One region of the Bradyrhizobium sp. USDA 4011 genome, then DNA from elsewhere that is predicted to be linked to it. Evidence: predicted binding sites of a transcription regulator. Region 1 holds the regulator's gene; each other region holds the start of a gene.
The links. The regulator PhoB, encoded in region 1, activates phosphate uptake and scavenging genes when phosphate is short. The targets are predictions, from matches to a motif close to TGTCATNNANCTGTCAT.

Region 1 (6,539 bases):
TAGCGGTTTGCGTAGCTTTCACATGGTAATGAGGGGATTGGCGTGGCAGACATGGCTGTTCAGAGCGATGTGATGGAAGCCGCCGGACCTTACGATCGCGCCAAGGCCCTCAGCGCCTTCAAGCTCGGTGATCTCACCTTCTATTGGATCACCCGTATCTCGGCGATCTCGGTCCTGTTGATCCTCGGCGGCATCATCCTGTCGCTGGTCGCCGGCGCCTGGCCGGCGATGAAGGAATACGGCCTCGCCTTCCTCTGGACGCAGCGCTGGGCGCCCTCTGCCGATCCGCCGGTGCTCGGCGCGCTTGGCCCGATCTACGGCACCCTGATCACCTCGGTCATCGCGATGACGATCGCCATTCCGGTCGGCATCGGCATCGCCATCTTCCTCACCGAGCTGTGCCCGCAAATGCTGCGCCGCCCGATCGGCATCGCCATCGAGCTGCTCGCCGGCATTCCCTCGATCATCTACGGCATGTGGGGCTTCTTCGTGCTCGGCCCGTTCCTGGCCAACACGTTCCAGCCCTTCATGATCCGGATCTTCGAGGGCGTCCCGGTGCTGGGTGCGGTGTTCGCAGGTCCGCCGTCCTATCTCAGCCTGTTCAACGCCGCGCTGATCCTCGCCATCATGGTGCTGCCCTTCATCACCGCGATCTCGGTCGACGTGTTCAAGACCGTGCCGCCGGTACTGAAAGAGGCCGCCTACGGCATGGGCTGCACCACCTGGGAAGTCGTCCGCAGCGTCGTGATCCCCTACACCCGGGTCGGCGTGATTGGCGGCATCATGCTGGCGCTCGGCCGCGCGCTCGGCGAGACGATGGCGGTGACCTTCATCATCGGCAACTCGTTCCGCATCTCGTCGTCGATCTTCGCGCCGGGCACCACGATCTCGGCGGCGATCGCCTCCGAATTCGCCGAGAGCGACGGTCTGCACCAGTCCGGCCTGATCCTGCTCGGCCTCCTGCTGTTCGTGCTGACCTTCTTCGTGCTCGCCGGCGCCCGGCTGATGCTGATGCGGCTTGAAACGAAAGCGGGGAACTAGCGTCATGAACCCGATCTACAAATCCCGTCGCCGCAGCGACATCGTCATTCGCGCACTCTGTGTCGGCGCGGCGCTGTTCGGCGTCACCTGGCTGGCGCTGATCCTGATCACGCTGGTCTACAACGGCGTTGCCGGCCTCAGCGTGCAGCTGTTCACCCAGAACACGCCGCCGCCGGGCTCGACCGAAGGCGGCCTGCTCAATGCCATCGTCGGCTCGGTCATCATGACGGTGATCGGCGTCGGCATCGGGGCGCCGCTCGGCCTGTTCGCCGGCACCTACCTCGCCGAATACGGCAGGCACGACAAGCTCACCTCGGTGATCCGCTTCATCAACGACATCCTGCTCAGCGCGCCCTCGATCATCATCGGCCTGTTCATCTACGGTGCTGTGGTGGTGCCGATGCGTGGCTTCTCGGCGATCGCAGGCAGTCTAGCGCTCGCCGTGATCGTGATCCCGGTCGTGCTGCGCACCACCGAGGACATGCTGCTGCTGGTGCCCAATCCGCTGCGCGAGGCGGCCTCCGCGCTCGGCCTGCCGCGCTCGCTGGTGATCAAGCGGATCGCTTATCGTGCTGCGCGTAGCGGCTTGATCACCGGCGTGCTGCTGGCGACCGCCCGTGTCGCCGGCGAGACCGCGCCGCTGCTGTTCACCGCGCTGTCTAACCAGTTTTTCAGCTGGGACTTGACCAAGACGATGGCCAACCTGCCGGTGACCATCAACAATTTCGTGCAGAGCCCCTACGCCTACTGGAAAGAGCTGGCGTGGAGCGGCGCACTGCTGATCACATTCACCGTGCTCGCGCTGAATATCGGCGCGCGTATCCTTGGTGCCGAAAGGGCCGCAAAATGACCGAGCTCTCCGTTTCAACCAGTAACCCGAGCCACGTTGCACCGCATACGCCGCTGCCGGAAGCGCCGCCGAAAGTCACGGTGCGCAACCTCAATTTCTATTACGGCGAGCACCACGCGCTGAAGAACATCAACCTGACGCTGGGTACCAACCGCGTCACCGCGTTCATCGGTCCGTCCGGCTGCGGCAAGTCGACCCTGCTGCGGATATTCAACCGGATGTACGATCTCTATCCGGGCCAGCGCGCGGTCGGTCAGCTGATGCTGGACCAGACCAACATTCTCGATCCCAAGCTCGACCTCAATCTGCTGCGTGCGCGGGTCGGCATGGTGTTCCAGAAGCCGACGCCGTTCCCGATGACGATCTACGAGAACATCGCCTTCGGCATCCGCCTTTACGAGAAGATCTCGAAGTCCGAGATGGACGACCGGGTCGAGAAGGCGCTGCGCGGCGGCGCGCTGTGGAACGAGGTCAAGGACAAGCTGAACGCCTCCGGCCTGTCGCTTTCCGGCGGCCAGCAGCAGCGCCTGTGCATCGCGCGCACCGTGGCGGTGCGGCCCGAGGTGATCCTGTTCGACGAGCCGTGCTCCGCGCTCGATCCGATCTCGACCGCCAAGGTCGAGGAGCTGATCCAGGAGCTCTCCGAGGACTACACGATCGCGATCGTCACCCACAACATGCAGCAGGCGGCGCGCGTCTCCGACAAGACCGCCTTCATGTATCTCGGTGAGCTGATCGAGTTCGACGACACCAACAAGATCTTCACCTCGCCGAGCGATCGACGGACTCAGGATTACATCACCGGCCGGTTCGGCTGAGGAGATACAAGATGGCTTCTGAACATACCGCCAAGGCATTCGACAGCGACCTGCAGGAGTTGACCCGCCTGGTCGCCGAGATGGGCGGCCTCGTCGAACGGATGATCACCGAGTCGGTCGACGCGCTGATCCGTCGCGACGTCGCTCTCGGCAAGCGCGTGGTCGCCGCCGACATCGAGATCGACAATCTGCAGCGCGTCATCGAAGAGCGCGCAGTGCTGACGATCGCCCGCCGCCAGCCGATGGCGATCGACCTGCGTGAAATCGTCAGCGCGATGCGCGTGGCCACCGACCTCGAGCGGATCGGCGACCTCGCCAAGAACATGGGCAAGCGCGTCGCGGCGCTGGAAAGCGATTTCCAGCCGCTGAAGCTGATCCGCGGCCTGGAGCACATGACCGACCTCGTGCTGTCGCAGGTCAAGTCGGTGCTCGACGCCTATGCCGCGCACGACCTGCCGGCGGCGATGAACGTCTGGAAGGGCGACGAGGAGGTCGATGCGATCTGCACCTCGCTTTTCCGCGAGCTGCTGACCTACATGATGGAGGATCCGCGCAACATCTCGTTCTGCATCCATCTGATGTTCTGCGCCAAGAACATCGAGCGGATCGGCGATCACGCCACCAATATCGCCGAGACCGTGTTCTACATGATCGAGGGCCAGCAGATCACCGACAAGCGCCCGAAGGGCGACATGACCAATTTTGCCACCACTGTGCCGGGTACCTAGGACATGATCCGCGGGCGCGGAGCCGGATTGTCTTCACGACAAGTCGTTTCCGCGGGGATTATGCCCAGGAAAGTAAGCGTTTCGGTTTGCGTCTGGGCAACGGATCACCACAGAGAGAGAACTTAAACCGATGAGCGCACGCATTCTGGTAGTCGAAGACGAGGAAGCGCTGACGACACTGTTGCGCTACAACCTCGATGCGGAAGGCTACGATGTCGAAACGGTCGGGCGCGGCGACGATGCCGACACCCGCCTGAAGGAGCGCGTTCCCGACCTCGTGGTACTGGACTGGATGCTGCCGGGCCTGTCCGGCATCGAGCTGTGCCGCCGCCTGCGGGCGCGTCCCGAGACCAAGCAGCTTCCGATCATCATGCTCACCGCGCGCGGCGAGGAGAGCGAGCGCGTGCGCGGGCTTGCCACCGGCGCCGACGATTACATCGTCAAGCCGTTCTCGGTGCCGGAGCTCCTGGCGCGAGTGAAGGGCCTGCTGCGGCGGGCTAGCCCGGAGCGGCTGGCGACCGTGCTCACCTATGGCGATATCGAGCTCGACCGCGAGAAGCGCCGCGTGGCGCGCTCGGGACGTCCGATCGATCTCGGTCCGACCGAGTATCGGCTGCTCGAATTCTTCCTCGAGCATCCCGGCCGCGTGTTCAGCCGCGAGCAGCTGCTCGACAGCGTCTGGGGCCGCGACATCTATATCGATGAGCGTACCGTCGACGTGCATATCGGCCGCCTGCGCAAGCTGCTCAATCCGGGCCGCGAGCAGGATCCGATCCGCACCGTGCGCGGCGCCGGTTATGCGCTCGACGACCGCTTCGCCAAAGCCGAGCCGCAGCCGTAAGGCTGGCCGCCAATCGCAACAACGGTCCCGTCATTGCGAGCGTAGCGAAGCAATCCATCCTACCGCAAATGCGGAACGATGGATTGCTTCGTCGCTTCGCTCCTCGCAATGACGGCAACCACAAAAAAATCCCCGCTTTCGCGGGGATTTGCTTTTGCAGTCCAGGCAAGTTTCCCGAGTGCTACTTGATCTGTGGCTTCGCCGATGGCCGGCGGCGATCGGCGGCGGGCTGGTAGGCGACGCGCGAGTGATGCGCGCAATAGGGCAGGCCGGCGAGCGCCTTGCCGCCGCAGAAGAAGAATTCCGGGCTCGAGGGATCGCCGACCGGCCAGTGGCAGGTGGCCTCGTTGAGCTCGAGCAGCGACAGCCGCTGGCTCATCGGCACCACATTGTCGAAGGAGATCGGATCGGGCTCCATCTCGACCTCGAAGGCGTGCGCCAGCGCGGTGTTGCCGCGCGACACCGGGCGCGCCACCCGCATCATGTGCTGGGCGGGACGGGCCTTGCGCTGCCGCGGCGCAGCCGTGGAGGGCGCCTTGGCACGGCCGGAGAGGCCGAGCCGATGTACTTTGCCGATCACGGCGTTTCGCGTCACATTGCCAAGTTCCGCCGCGATCTGGCTGGCTGAGAGGCCGGATTCCCAGAGCTTCTTCAGCTGCTCGACGCGATCGTCGGACCAGGTCAATACAGTCATCGCATTCTTCCTTTCGCATGGCGCCGGCCACTCATCGGAGCGGCGCTGCGAGCCAATCTGGACAAATATCCCTGCGGCCAGAATCCCTTAGCCCTCGCCGGGCACGGTGTTGCGCCCGAACGTTTACGCGAGACACGAAGGCTACTTAGAGGGTCCAGTACTGCCGCACGAGATGTCGTACCCGACAGGCCAAACGCTACAATATGGCGTGACTCTGGCGCAAGAGTCCGCGGCCGTGCGTCCACATGTTCCCACAAAGTTAAGCATTGCTGTGAGGCTTTTCCACCGCACCGGAATGCTCCGGATTGCGCTAGTTTCGCATTGCAGGAAGGCCAGCAAAGGCTAGCTCCTGGCGATTGACACTTACCGGCCGCCGCATAGAATGACCCGCACGTGCCGCCCGCAAAGGCGGCCGTTTTGTTTTCCGAAGCTGGCGGTTGCTGCGTTGGCGTCAAGGCGCGCAGCAATTGACGGCTTCAAACCGGCAGTGAACGCCATGACCAACGCCTCGTCGCATCTGCTCCCCGTCTTCGCCCGGGTCGATCTCGGCTTCGAGCGCGGCGAGGGCGCCTGGCTGATCGCAACCAACGGCGACCGCTATCTCGATTTCACCTCGGGTGTCGCGGTGAACGCGCTCGGACATGCGCACCCGCATCTGGTCAAGGCGCTGCAGGAGCAGGCGACCAAGCTCTGGCACATGTCGAACCTGTTCAAGAGCCCGGACGGCGAGGTGCTGGCCGCGCGGCTGTGCGAGCAGAGCTTTGCCGACTTCGTGTTCTTCTGCAATTCCGGCGCCGAAGCGATGGAGGGCGTGATCAAGCTGGTCCGCCATCATCACTTCTCCAAGGGCCATCCCGAACGATACCGCATCATCACCTTCGAAGGCGCCTTCCATGGCCGCACGCTGGGCACGCTGGCTGCGACCGGCTCGGCGAAATATCTCGAGGGCTTCGGCCCGCCGATGGACGGCTTCGACCAGGTGCCGCACGGCGACATCGAGGCGGTGAAGAAGGCGATCGGCCCGCACACCGCCGGCATCCTGATCGAGCCGGTGCAGGGCGAGGGCGGCGTGCGCTCGGCGCCGCAGGCGTTCTTCAAAGCGCTGCGCGCGCTGTGCGACGAGCATGGCCTGCTGCTCGCGTTCGACGAGGTGCAGACCGGCATGGGCCGCACCGGCGAGCTGTTCGCCTACAAGCGCACCGGCGTCACGCCGGACGTAATGTCGTTGGCGAAGGCGCTCGGCGGTGGGTTCCCGATCGGCGCGGTGCTGGCGACCGCGCAGGCTGCGGCCGGCATGGCGCCGGGCTCGCACGGCTCGACTTTCGGCGGCAATCCGCTCGCGGTCGCCGCCGCCAATGCCGTGCTCGACGTCATGCTCAAGCCCGGCTTCTTCGAGCACGTGCAGAAGATGTCGCTGCTGCTCAAGCAGAAGCTCGCTTCCGTGGTCGACCGCTATCCCGGCGTGCTGTCGGAGGTGCGCGGCGAGGGCCTGTTGATCGGCGTCAAGGCGGTGGTGCCGTCGAGCGATCTGATCGCCGCGCTGCGCAACGAGAAGCTGCTCACCGTC
Region 2 (6,539 bases), 2.9 Mb from region 1:
TCCGCGTGCTGCAAGGTTCGCGGCACCGATCGATCGGACTGGTAGCGCGGTATCGCGTCTGGCAGCCGGTCGATCAGATCCAGGAATTCCGGCTCGATCACGCCGTGATAGCGCTCCTTGTAGTGACCGATGATGGCGGGCAGCACCGCGCGAAGATCCCTGCGCCGGCTTGCGGCGACCACGAAGCATTGCACCGCGTCGAGCGTCGGGTCGTTCCATCGCGGCGCATGCAGCGCGGCGGCCTCACGCATCGCCGTCAGGCAGTCCGCGATCGCGCATCCGGCGAGCTGGTCTCCCGGGCGTGCGGGCGCCAGGTCTTCCAGGATCAGCGTGAAGTCGTCGGTCGCAAGATCGATTTCGGCGAGGATCGGCCGCGGGGTGTGAATGTCGACGGTGGCCGCCAGTTCGCGATAAAAGGCGACCTCGCGGATGTAGAGCGTGTGCGCGGAACCGGAGCGGCGGCTGTCGGGATCTGCGGCCGGGAATTTGCCGATGACGCTTGAGGGCGCGTTCGGCTCATCGCCGTCATAGGTCAGATGAAACCGATAGCTGTCGCCGACGAGGCCATTGCCGACCGGCTTGCAGACGAGTTCGATGACCTTCGCCTGGTCGATCGCACCGGCTGCGCGCAGCGCCCGCGTCATCCACTCCGGATCGATCCGCGACGGATCGGCCGTGAGCAAACTCATCGGTTTCCTCCCATCCCCGTGTATCCCCTTGGGGCGTCACCACCGTTCCGGCCGCGTCTCGCGCGGCCGGATTGAGGACGGGGTGATCGTTGCGCAAATCATACAGGCGATGTCATGGCTTTGGCAAAGCCACGCGCCGGCCTGTGGGGATATCTCGCGAGTTGGTAGGGCGGGTTAGCGTCAGCGTGACCGTCGTTCGCAGAGCGAAATACGCTGGGCTAACTCACCCTGCGCGTCGGGGCTACCAGCCCTCCAGCACGATCTTGCCGCGCGACTTGCCGCTTTCCAGCAGCGCATGGGCGCGCTTCAGGTTGGCGGCGTTGATGGTGCCGAAGGTCTGGTCGAGCGTGGTGCGCAGCACGCCCTTGTCGATGAGGTCGGCAACGTCGTTGAGCAGATGATGCTGCGCGATCATGTCAGGCGTCTGGAACGAGGAGCGCGTGAACATCGATTCCCAGTGCACCGACACCGCCTTGCCCTTGAACACGGCGACGTTGAATTCGGCGGGATCGTCGATCAGGCCGAACTTGCCCTGCGGCGCGATGAAGTCGGCGATCGACTTGTAGTGCTGGTCGGTGAAGGTAAGGCTGGCGACGAGGCCGACCGGCGGCAGCCTCAAGCTCTCGATCTGCTCCTTCATCGGCTGCGAGTGATCGATCACCGCATGCGCACCGAGATCGCGGCACCACTTCTGAGACTCCGGCCGCGTCGCGGTCGCAACCACGGTCAGCCCGGTGAGGCGGCGCGCGAGCTGGATCAGGATCGAGCCGACGCCGCCGGCGCCGCCGGTGATCAGCAGCGTGCGTGGATCGAGGCTCTTGCCCGGCACCGCGCCGAGCCGGTCGAACAGCAGCTCCCAAGCGGTGATCGAGGTCAGGGGCAGGGCGGCGGCCTGCGCGAACGACAATGAGGCCGGCTTGTTGCCGACGATGCGCTCATCCACCAGATGAAATTCCGAGTTGGTGCCCTGGCGCAGGATCGAGCCCGCGTAGAACACCTCATCGCCCGGCTTGAACAGCGAGACGTCGGACCCGACGGCGTCGACCACGCCGGCCGCATCGAAGCCGAGGATCTTGTAGCCACCGTCGGTCGGCGCGGCGCGTTTGCGCACCTTGTAGTCGACCGGGTTGGCCGAGATCGCCTTCACCGCGACGCGGATGTCGCGCCCCTTCGGTTCGGGCTTGGCGATCTCGAAATCGACGAGCGAATCCGCCGCCTCGATCGGCAGCGATTTTTGGTATCCGACGGCCTTCATGCCTGGTCTCCGTGGTGGTCGATTGCCTGCCGTGTTACCTGTCGCGCTAGCGCCCTTTTGGCAAGTACTGTAAAAACAGGGAACTAGTCCCCGTTTGTATACTATTGGGAAATTCTCGATGAAACGGCAGAACTTCGCGCGCCGGCCGGGCTGCGCGGTCGAGGCGGCGCTCGACCTGATCGACGGCAAGTGGAAGGGCGTGATCCTGTATCATTTGCAGGCCGGCACCCAGCGCTTCGGCGAGCTGCGGCGGCGGATGCCCGGCATCACCCAGCGCATGCTGACCAAGCAACTGCGGGCGCTGGAGGACGACGGCCTCGTGATCCGCAAGGTCTACGCCGAGGTGCCGCCGCGGGTCGAATACACGCTCTCCGAACTCGGCGAGAGCCTGCGTCCGGTGATCGATATTTTGAAAGCCTGGGGCGAGGGCCATCAGGAACGGCTGTCCTGCGCGCCGGTGCCGGAGGTCGTCGTGAAGAAGTCGAAGCGCGCGGCCTGACAATCTGGAATGAAGAAGGCCGGGAGCGGCGTGTCGCTCCCGGCCTTTGTTGTCGGCGCTGATCAGATTGCGTCAGAACGCTACTTGCGTGCGCAGCGCGACCGCGTCGAACTTCGAGCCGGCATCCACAGGCGAGGTCGCCGAGGCCTGCTTGGCGACGTCGCCGTGCAGGTAGTTCAGCATGAAACGGACGTTGTTGTTGACGTACCAGTTCAGCCCGGCGGTGTAGACCGTCTGCCGCCCGCCCGCGATGCCGACGGCCTGGCCGACCTGGTCGTTGAGGTTCATCGTGCTGACGCGGCCGGCGATTTCCCAGGCGCCAATGCCACCACCGGCGAGCGAGAACGGATCGTGCGGCTTGATGCCGCCATAGGAGGCCGCTGCCGGATTGTAGGCGTGGTTCTCGCCGGTCAGCACATAGCCGACCTGCGCATATCCGCCGTCGAATTTCAGGCTCGGCGCGCCGAACGGCGGCAGCCCGGTATTCGCGGAGCGGTCGACGTTGAACCAATAGTACTCGCCCTGTGCGATGAACGGGCCGTAGGTCGCAGCCGCCTCGACGCCGTAGACCTGCGCGCCGGAGACGTTGGCGATCGCACCGGTCGAGGTCAGCGTCGTCGGGTCGATGCGCAGCTCGGGCCGGTCGTTCAGCGTGAGCGTCTGCGCCTGGGTGAGCTGGTTGCGCGGCGGCTGGACCAGCCATTCCGCATCGGCGCCGATATGCACCGAGTAGTTCTTGCCGCTGATCGGATTGCCGGCGACGCGGATGACACCGCCATACTGCTCGGACGTGCCGGCCGGCGCGGCTGACGACGCGGAGTGAATCGCGCCCGTCGTTGGTCCGGTGACATAGCCGCCGATCCAGAGCTGGTCGTTCCACCAGCGGGTGCCGGCGCCGGAACGGAAGTCACCGGCCGCGATGTTCTGTGCGATGATGCCGGCCGAGGCGCGCTCCATGAACAGGATGTCGTTGGAGCTCGTCGCTTCGTCCAGCGTCCACGGGATGTCCATGATGCCGCCTTCGATCGCCATCTTGCCGCCGAACGGCTTGAAGCCGGTGTAGCTCAGATAGGCATTCTCGACGCCGGAGGTGCCGCCGCCGGGCAGCGATCCCGGTGCCGCGCCGCCGAAGCCGTCGGACGAGCCGCCGAAGTCGTAGATCAGCGCGTAATTCCAGTCGCCGAAGAATTTGCCGATGATGCCGATGCGGGCGCGGCGGAGGTTCTCGCCGCTGTCGAGCTTCTGCGGCGAGGTACTTGCGGTGTTCGGCCGATAGTCGTAGCCGCCGACATCCCAGTGCACGCGGCTCGTGATCGCAACGCAGTTCTGTTCATCCGCAGTGCAGATCGTCGGCCGGTTGTTCGGCATCGTCACCACGACGCCCGACGGCGCGACCGGGCCCTTGACCGGGATCGCGGCGTTGGCGCTTGCGACCCGGGCGGCCTTGGCATCCGCCGCCTTCGCGTTGGCATTCGCGCTGGCTGCGGTCGCGGTATTGGCATTGGTCTGCTTCTGCAGCTTGTCGAGCTTCTGCTCGAGCATCTTCAGCTGCTGCTTCAGCAGCGCGATCTCCGCGTCGCTGCCGCTTCCGGCCGATTGCGAATAGGCCGGCGAGGCGGCGAGCGCCCCTGCCAGCCCTATGGCGATTGCACCTACTTTTGTCGCACCCATTGTGCACCCCTGTTGTGTTTGAATTCCCCACTCACTCACTGAAACGTCCTAGGAGTTGATCGTGACTGACGCACGACAGCGCCGCCTGGCATCGCAGTTCCGCTTGTTGTCCGCAGGCAACAAGCGGAGCGGCGCAGTGAGATGACAGTCATCATAGGGGCTTGGCGGCGCGCTTCAACGCGGCTTCCGGCGGTTTTGCACCGGTCCGGCGGGGGCCAGTTATCCGGCCGGGCGCCCTTCAATTGCCCGGCGAACACGCCTATATTCCGGCGTTTCCACGAGAGGTGAGAATGCTCCGACCCGTCCGCTTTGCTGCCATATCCGCTCTGTGCACATTGGCCTTCATGGGGAATCTGTCCCCAGCCGCGGCCCAGGACCGCCGCGTGCCGTCCTCGCAGGCCGAGCTCCAATTGTCCTATGCGCCGATCGTGCAGCGGGTGCAGCCGGCGGTGGTCAACGTCTACGCCGCCAAGACGGTGCAGAACCGCAATCCGTTTCTGGACGACCCGATCTTCCGCCGCTTCTTCGGCGTCCCGGGGCAGCAGCCCGAGCAGATGCAGCGCTCGCTCGGCTCCGGCGTGATGGTCGATGCTTCCGGCCTCGTGGTCACAAACAATCACGTGATCGAGGGCGCCGACCAGGTGAAGGTCTCGCTCGCCGACAAGCGCGAATACGAGGCCGAGATCGTGCTGAAGGACAGCCGCACCGACCTCGCCGTGCTGCGGCTGAAGGAAACCAACAGGGAGAAATTCGCGACGCTCGACTTCGCCAATTCGGACCAGCTGCAGGTCGGCGACGTCGTGCTGGCGATCGGCAATCCGTTCGGCGTCGGCCAGACCGTGACGCACGGCATCATCTCGGCGCTGGCGCGCACGCAAGTCGGGATCACGGATTATCAATTCTTCATTCAGACCGACGCGGCGATCAATCCCGGCAATTCCGGCGGCGCGCTGGTCGACATGACCGGCCGGCTCGCCGGCATCAACACCGCGATCTTCTCGCGCTCCGGCGGTTCGCAGGGCATCGGCTTCGCAATCCCCGCCAACATGGTGCGCGTAGTGGTGGCCTCCGCCAAGAGCGGCGGCAAGGCAGTGAAGCGGCCATGGCTTGGCGCGCGGCTGCAGGCCGTCACGCCGGAGATCGCGGAGACGCTCGGGCTGAAGCTGCCGACCGGCGCGCTGGTCGCCAACGTCGCGCCGAACAGCCCGGCGGCGAAGGCCGGGCTCAAACTGTCCGACCTGATCGTCGGGATCGACGGCACGCCGATCGACGATCCCAACGCGTTCGACTATCGCTTCGCGACCCGTCCGCTCGGCGGCAGCGCGGAGATCGAAGTGCAGCGCGCCGGCAAGCCGGTGAAGCTCACCGTGCCGCTGGAGACCGCGCCCGATACCAACCGCGACGAGATCGTGCTGACCGCGCGTTCGCCATTCCAGGGCGCCAGGGTTGCCAACATCTCGCCGGCGCTGGCCGACGAGCTGCATCTCGACGCCGGCGCGGAGGGCGTCGTCGTCACCGAACTCGCCGATGACGGCACAGCCGCCAGTGTTGGCTTCCAGAAGGGCGACATCATCCTTGCGGTCAACAATGAGAAGATCGTGCGGACCAGCGACCTCGACAAGGTATCGAAGGCGGGGTCGCGGATCTGGCGCATCACGCTGGTGCGCGGGGGCCAGCAGATCAACGTGACGCTCGGCGGATGAACCCCAAGCAACCGCGGGACGCGACGAACCTGTTCGCTGCGGCGGGGATGGAGCAGGACGCGCCGCACCCGCTGCCGGACCGGCTGCGCCCGCGCACGCTGGCCGACGTCGTCGGTCAGGATCACATCCTCGGCCCAGACGGCGCGCTGACCCGCATGCTGGAGACGCGCACGCTGGGTTCGCTGGTGTTCTGGGGACCGCCCGGCACCGGCAAGACCACCGTGGCGCGGCTTCTGGCCGACGCCACCGAGCTGCATTTCGAGCAGATCTCCGCGGTATTCTCCGGCGTCGCCGACCTGAAGAAGGCGTTCGATGCCGCGCGGGCCCGGCGCGAGACCGGCAAGGGCACGCTGCTGTTCGTCGACGAGGTGCACAGGTTCAACCGCGCGCAACAGGATTCCTTCCTGCCGGTGATGGAGGACGGCACCGTGGTGCTGGTCGGCGCCACCACGGAGAATCCGTCGTTCGAGCTCAACGCGGCGCTGCTGTCGCGCGCCCGCGTGCTGGTGTTTCATTCGCTCGACACGGCCGCGATCGAACGGCTGTTTGCCAATGCCGAGAAGATCGAGGGCAAGGCCTTGCCGCTCGATGCGGAAGCGCGCGCCGTGCTGGTGCGGATGGCCGACGGTGACGGCCGCGCCTCGCTGACATTGGCCGAAGAGGTCTGGCGCGCTGCGCGCAAGGGCGAGGTGTTCAACGCCGAGCAGTTGCAGGCCATCCTG
Region 3 (6,539 bases), 2.6 Mb from region 1:
GGCAAGGTTCTTTAGATGAAACACAGCTCCAGCCGCGAATTCTTCGCCTATTGGAATGCGAAGCGCGGCACTGCGCGTGCACCCGACCGGAGCGAATTCGAACCGTCCGCGGTGCGCGGGCTGCTGTCCGACATCTTCGTGCTGTCCTATGACGGCGAGACCCGCTTTCCGTTCCGCGTCGCCGGCACCCGCACCTCCGCCCTGCTCGGCTGCGACCTCAAGAACCGCAGCTTTTCCGCCCTTTTCACCGACAAGAGCCGCGGCGAGATCGAAGACATCATCACCTGTGTCGTCGAAGAGACCCTGCCGGCCATCGCCGGTGTCACCGCCACGACCGAAACCGGCTCCAGGGCGCACCTTGAATTGCTGCTGCTGCCCTTCACCGCCCGCGTCCATATGCCGGCGAGCCTGACCGGCCTGCTCGCCCCGTTCGAGGATGACGTCAGCCGGCTGCACGACCTCGTCCTGACCTCGTGGCGCTACCTGCATCCCCAGGAGCGGCTGGTGCCGCGGACCCTGCGCAAGCTCGCGATCGCGCGCGGCCTCATGGTCTACGAAGGGCTGCGCTAGCCTCTGACGCCCTCCCTTGTCCGGCGGGGAGACCGGCCACGCCGGTCGCTTGCACCGCGGGCCGCGGAACTCTATTAGCTGTTTCGCCGCCATGGCGGGGTGATCCGTTTATTGCAGCTGCGGCCGGGCTGGGCATGTTTCGCAATTCGATCAGGCAGAAGATCGTCGGCATCGCCGCGGGACTCATCGTCCTCGCGGTGATCACCTCGCTGCTGTCGATGGTGATGGCGGGCCGGGTCGGCCATCTCCTGGATGAGCTCACCAACCGCTACATCCCCGCCTATGGCCATCTCGCCCGCGTCAACATCCGCTCGCTGGAGCGGTCCCTGGCGATGCGCCGGATGATGATGGCCAGGATGCAGGCGCCGGCGGAAGCCAGCGGCTACGACGCGGCGCGCAAGACGTTCGACGAGATCGAACCCCAGATCAAGCGCGAGGCCGACGCCGCACGCGCGCTGATCGATGCGATCATCGCCGATCCCTCGACCCCCTCCGACGATTATGCGCTCGGGCGCCTGGATGACCGCATCGACAATGCCGTCAACGACCTCCTGATGCGACTGAACACCGAGAACAAGACGCTGCTCGACCAGCTCGACGCCCAGGACTTTGCAGCCGCGAGAGCGACCACGCTCCGCGCCGACGTGCTGCGCGACGACTTCGCCAACAAGATCGAAGGCGTCCGTACCGACATGCTGGCGCAGGTCGCTTCGGCCGCCGCGAAGGTGATGAGTGCCCAGCAGCGGGCGATCATCATCTCCGGTGTCGTGACCGCGATTGCCGCGATCCTCGGCTTCGTGTTCGCGATGCTGGTCGGCAGCGGCATCACGCGCCCGGTGATGCGGCTGCTGGAGGGCACCCGCGAGGTCGAGGCGGGCCGCCTCGACGGCACCATCGCGATCACGACCCAGGACGAGATCGGCCAGCTCTCCGCCGCCTTCAACCGCATGATCGAGACGCTGCGTCACAACCAGCGCATCCGCGAGACCTTCGGTCGCTACATCAACCCGCGGATCGCCGAGGGCCTGCTCGAGCAGCCGGCGATCGCCGCCACCGAAGGCCAGCGCCGCATCATGACCGTGATGTTCTGCGACATGAAAGGCTTCACCAGCCTGAGCGAAGGCGTGACGCCGCGCGGCCTCGTCAAGATCATGAACCTGTATCTGTCGACGATGTCCGCGCCGGTCCACGCGCATCGCGGCATCATCGACAAATATATCGGCGACGCCATCATGGCCTATTGGGGCGCCCCGTTCGTCGAAGAAGCCGAGCAGACCCATCTGGCCGCGCTTGCCGCCATCGACATGATCGGCCAGGTCAACCAGCTGCGCAAGGATCTGCCCGAACTGCTCGACGTGCGCGCCATCCCGGCCGATTGCGACATCCGGATCGGGATTGCCACCGGCGAAGCGCTGGTCGGCAGCATCGGCTCGGAATTCATGATGAGCTACACCGTGCTCGGCGACACCGTGAACCTCGCCTCGCGGCTGGAAGGCGCCAACAAGTTCTACGGCAGCCGCAGCCTGATCTCGGAGGCCACCGCGAGCGCCTGCGCCGCGACCATCGAGCTGCGCGAGGTCGACCGCCTCGTCGCCGTCGGCCAGACCCAGCCGGTTGCCGTGTTCGAGATCCTCGGCAAGAAGGATCAACTGACGCCGGCGCAGACCGAGTTGCGGCAGCGCTACGCCGATGGTCTCGCCGCCTATCGCGACCGCCGCTGGGACGACGCCGAGCAAGCTTTCGCGGCCGCGCTGGCTGCGGCGCCGGGCGACGGACCGTCGATCGCGATGAAGGCGCGCGTCGCAGCGTTCAGGCAAAATCCGCCTGCGGCGGATTGGAACGGCGCCTGGCACCTGGAGCAGAAGTAGCGACACTTGCGGCCCGCATAAGCCAACGGCTCGCGCGAAATGCGCGCCCGATGACGGGCTCCGCGATATGCGGAACGAAAGATCCCGGATATCGCTTCGCTCATCCGGGCTTCACGCATTGACGCTGACCTGCCCTTCACACTGCCCTTGTGCGACCGGCGCGATTCTAACACCGATGTTAGTTTCGGCTCCGCCGTTCGATGGTGCGAACAAAACATTCGGCGCGCGTGCAAGCAGGAGCTCCGGAAGCGACAGTGCGATTGCCGCATCGGCAAACAATTTTCAGAACGCGCGGAATGTCTCTCTCGATCGGGAGTTAGTGCTTCAGATCAATGACTGTCCACGTCTAGTCGGGAGGTGCGCATGATCAAGTCACCGATGAAGCTCGCAATGCTCACGGCATTTCTGACAGCACCGATCATCCTGCTCCCACCGCACACCGTCCTCGCCGCCGGTGGAGGTGGTGGTGGCGGAGGAGCAGGCGGCGGAGACTTCTACGGGTCGAGCTACAGCACGCCTGCGCCAGCGTATCCCCAGCAGAAGGACAGAAAGACCACGCACCGGGTCAGGAAGCCGATCAAGCAATCCGGCTTCGATGATCCGGCATTCCGCGACGGCTTTCGCGCGGCTTATGCGACGATCTACGAACGCAACGACTACGCCGCCGCGATCGATCAGCTGCACGCGCTCGGCCGCGATGATCATCCGAACGTTGCGAACCTGATCGGCTACTCCTATCGCAAGCTCGGCGACTACAAGCAGTCGCAGGTCTGGTACGAGCGCGCGCTCAAGGCCGATCCCAACCACGTGCTGACGTGGAACTACTACGGCCTTTGGCAGATCGAACAAGGCAACCGCGACCAGGCGCAGTATCATCTGCAGCGCATCGCCGAGATCTGCGGCACCGACCGCGAGGAGTATCGCACGCTGGCGGCCGCACTGGAGAAGCCGCCGGGTACCAACCTCGTCTACTGAGCGCACTGGCGCTGAGCCGGTACAAGCGGAATGCGGGATCGCCGGGCTGGCGCCGGATATCGCTTCGCGCGTCCGGGCCGCGCGCGCCGTTGGCGTCCTTCGGCCCCGTCCGCTATCGTGCTGCGCTACGGCCTGGTGCCGGCCGCCCCCTGACCGCTCAGAAACCTGCACCGCTGGCGGCCCTGCTCAAAACCACGTCGTGCCGAGCGGCAGGCCGAGCTTCATGCGCCCGCTCAGCGGATAGCTGTTCGGCGTCATCGGGACATGCTTGATCGCCGCCTGGACGTCGAGCGCGGCCAAATGGTCGGCAACAGCGGGGTTGGCAGGCTGGGGCATGGCGCCTTCCTTTTGCGAAAGCTGGCAATATCGGGAGTTCAGCGCGGCCAGGCGGATTTGGCCATGGCACCTGGCGTCGCAGCGGGATTGTCATCTCTTTGTCATGAATTGTGCCGACAGGTTCAGCCGAACCAGTTCGGGGACACGCATGGACTATTTCAAACGCTTCAACTTCCTGTTCGCCGCGCCGGTTTTCGAGGCCGACGACCTCGAAGGCATCCGCTTCAACCAGATCATCGCTGAAATCGAGCGCTCCGGCTTCGAGGTGGTCCGCGCCCGCAAGCTGGAAGATGCCGAGATCGCGGTGCAGACCGATGCGGCGATCGGCTGCATGGTGGTCGACTGGGGCAAGAAGGGCCTCGAGGGCAAGACCGCGGCTTTGATCAACCTGATGCGCCGGCGCGGCCTCGACTTCCCGATCCTCCTGCTGATCCGCCGCAAGCGGTTCGAGGACCTGCCGGTCGAGGTGCTCGATTTCATCGACGGCTACGTGTTCCTGTCCGAGGAAACCCCGCCCTTCATCGCCAAGAACCTGATCTCGAGGCTGAAGCAATATGCCGAGAACCTGAAGACCCCGTTCTTCGGGGCGCTGGTCGACTACGCCGAGGAAGGCAACCAGCTCTGGACCTGCCCGGGCCACAATGGCGGCGTGTTCTACAGCCGCAGCCCGATCGGCCGGGTGTTCGTCGAGCATCTCGGCGAGGCGGTGTTCCGCGACGACCTCGACAATTCCGTGCTCGATCTCGGCGACCTCCTCACCCATGAGGGGCCGGCGCTGCGGGCGCAAAAGGAAGCCGCCAAGATCTTCGGCGCCGAGAAGACCTATTTCGTGCTCAACGGCACCTCGACCTCCAACAAGGTCGCGCTCGGCTCGCTGGTCACCGACGGCGATCTCGTGCTGTTCGACCGCAACAACCACAAGGCCGCCCATCACGGCGCGCTCCTGATCGGCGGCGGCATCCCGGTCTATGTGCCGACGGTGCGCAACGCCTGGGGCCTGATCGGCCCGATGTGCTGGGACCTGCTCGACGAGGGGAGCTTGCGCGACCAGATCCGCAAGCACCCGCTGGTCAAGGACGAGAACGCCTGGAAGAAGGAGCGTCCGTTCCGCGTCGCCGTGGTCGAGCAGTGCACCTATGACGGCACCATCCACTCCGCCGAGATGATCCTCAAGCGGATCGGCCATCTCTGCGACTACATCCTGTTCGACGAGGCCTGGGCCGGCTTCATGAAGTTCCACCCGATCTATTCCGGCCGCTTCGCGATGGGGCTTTCCAACCTCGGCCCCGAGGCGCCCGGCATCATCGCCACCCAATCGACCCACAAGCAGCTCGCGAGCTTCTCGCAGGCCTCGCAGATCCACATCCGCGACCGCCACATCAAGGGCCAGAAGCGCCGGGTCGAGCACCGCCGCTTCAACGAAAGCTTCATGCAGCACGCCTCGACCTCACCGTTCTATCCGATCTTCGCCTCGCTCGACGTCGGCGCGCAGATGATGAAGGGCCGCTCCGGCGAAGTGCTGTGGGACGACACGATCCGGCTCGGCATCGAGCTGCGCAAGAAGATCCGCGCGGTGAAGCGCGAGTTCGAGGAGAAGGAGACGCGAGCTGAGCGGCGCTGGTTCTTCGAGCCGCTCGTGCCGGACCGCGTGATGATCCCCGACGTCGCGCGCGAGAACGGCGTGCACAATGTCGCGTGGGAGACGATCTCGACCGATCAGCTCGCGACCAATCCGTCCTACTGGCAGCTCAGCCCGGGCGAAACCTGGCACGGCTTCCCCGAGTTGACCGCGGGCTTCGCCATGACCGACCCGAACAAGCTCACTTTGCTGACGCCGGGGTTCGATCACGCCACCGGTGCCTATGCCGACCACGGCATCCCCGCCCCGGTCGTCGCGCAATATCTGCGCGAGAACCAGATCGTCGCCGAGAAGAACGACCTCAACTCCCTGCTCTTCCTGCTGACGCCCGGCGTCGAGGCCAGCAAGGCCGGCACGCTGGTGTCCGGGCTCGTCGCTTTCAAGAAGCTGCACGACGACAACGCGCTGGTCGAGGACGTCATTCCCGAATTCTTCCGCCGCCGCCCGCAACGCTACACCGGGGTGCGGCTGCGCGACCTGTGCGGCGACATGCACCGCTTCTTCCGCGACGGCGGCGTCAGCACGCTGCAGGCCAAGCAATTCCTGCCCGAGCATCTCCCGGAGATCGCGATGTCGCCGCGCCAGGCGGCGCAATATCTGATCCGCAACGACGTCGACTATCTGCCGATCGACCAGATCTTCGGCCGCATCGCCGCGACGCCGTTCGTGGTCTACCCGCCCGGCATCGCCACCATCGTGCCCGGCGAACGGCTGTCGGAACGCAGCAAGCCGATGATCGATTACTTGCGGATGTTCGAGGCGAGCTTCAATGCGTTCCCGGGCTTCGAGGTCGAGGTCCAGGGCATCTACAAGGAGATCGACGACGCGGGCCGCGTCCGCTTCTACACCTATGTCGTGTCCGGATAGGCCAGCGGACGCAACGCAATGGAGAATGATCAAAAGATCACCGTCCGTCCCTCGCGCGACAGCGACGTCGATGCGATGCTGTCGATCTACCGCTATCACATCCGCCACGGCGTCGAGGAGAGCGTCGACGATTCCGGCACGCCGGAGCCCGACGACCTGCGCGACCGCCGCAAGAATCTGCGCAACACCCGCCTGCCGCATCTGGTCGCGCTGTGCGACGGCGAGGTGGTCGGCTATGCCTATGTGGTCCAGTTCCGCAAGCGCCCGGCCTATCGCTATACGGT

Region 2: a site for PhoB is predicted at 4,176-4,192, ahead of ACVW1C_RS37265 (OprO/OprP family phosphate-selective porin). Genes of this name have one in related genera too.
Region 3: a site for PhoB is predicted at 3,838-3,854, ahead of ACVW1C_RS35830 (Orn/Lys/Arg family decarboxylase). Genes of this name have one in related genera too.

Annotation. Positions count from the first base shown of each region.
Region 1 is NZ_JBSSGG010000001.1:4,979,956-4,986,494, forward strand. Features, by position in the region: gene pstC (phosphate ABC transporter permease subunit PstC) at 52-1,041, shown strand; gene pstA (phosphate ABC transporter permease PstA) at 1,046-1,891, shown strand; gene pstB (phosphate ABC transporter ATP-binding protein PstB) at 1,888-2,709, shown strand; gene phoU (phosphate signaling complex protein PhoU) at 2,721-3,437, shown strand; gene phoB (phosphate regulon transcriptional regulator PhoB) at 3,568-4,278, shown strand; gene ACVW1C_RS23345 (GcrA family cell cycle regulator) at 4,460-4,972, opposite strand; gene ACVW1C_RS23350 (acetylornithine transaminase) at 5,469-6,539, shown strand, end outside.
Region 2 is NZ_JBSSGG010000001.1:7,862,193-7,868,731, forward strand. Features, by position in the region: gene ACVW1C_RS37250 (phosphotransferase) at 1-689, opposite strand, end outside; gene ACVW1C_RS37255 (zinc-binding alcohol dehydrogenase family protein) at 931-1,944, opposite strand; gene ACVW1C_RS37260 (winged helix-turn-helix transcriptional regulator) at 2,063-2,443, shown strand; gene ACVW1C_RS37265 (OprO/OprP family phosphate-selective porin) at 2,516-4,114, opposite strand; gene ACVW1C_RS37270 (DegQ family serine endoprotease) at 4,459-5,817, shown strand; gene ACVW1C_RS37275 (replication-associated recombination protein A) at 5,814-6,539, shown strand, end outside.
Region 3 is NZ_JBSSGG010000001.1:7,584,452-7,590,990, reverse strand. Features, by position in the region: gene ACVW1C_RS35850 (PAS domain-containing protein) at 16-570, shown strand; gene ACVW1C_RS35845 (adenylate/guanylate cyclase domain-containing protein) at 705-2,438, shown strand; gene ACVW1C_RS35840 (tetratricopeptide repeat protein) at 2,802-3,413, shown strand; gene ACVW1C_RS35835 (hypothetical protein) at 3,600-3,749, opposite strand; gene ACVW1C_RS35830 (Orn/Lys/Arg family decarboxylase) at 3,898-6,255, shown strand; gene ACVW1C_RS35825 (N-acetyltransferase family protein) at 6,274-6,539, shown strand, end outside.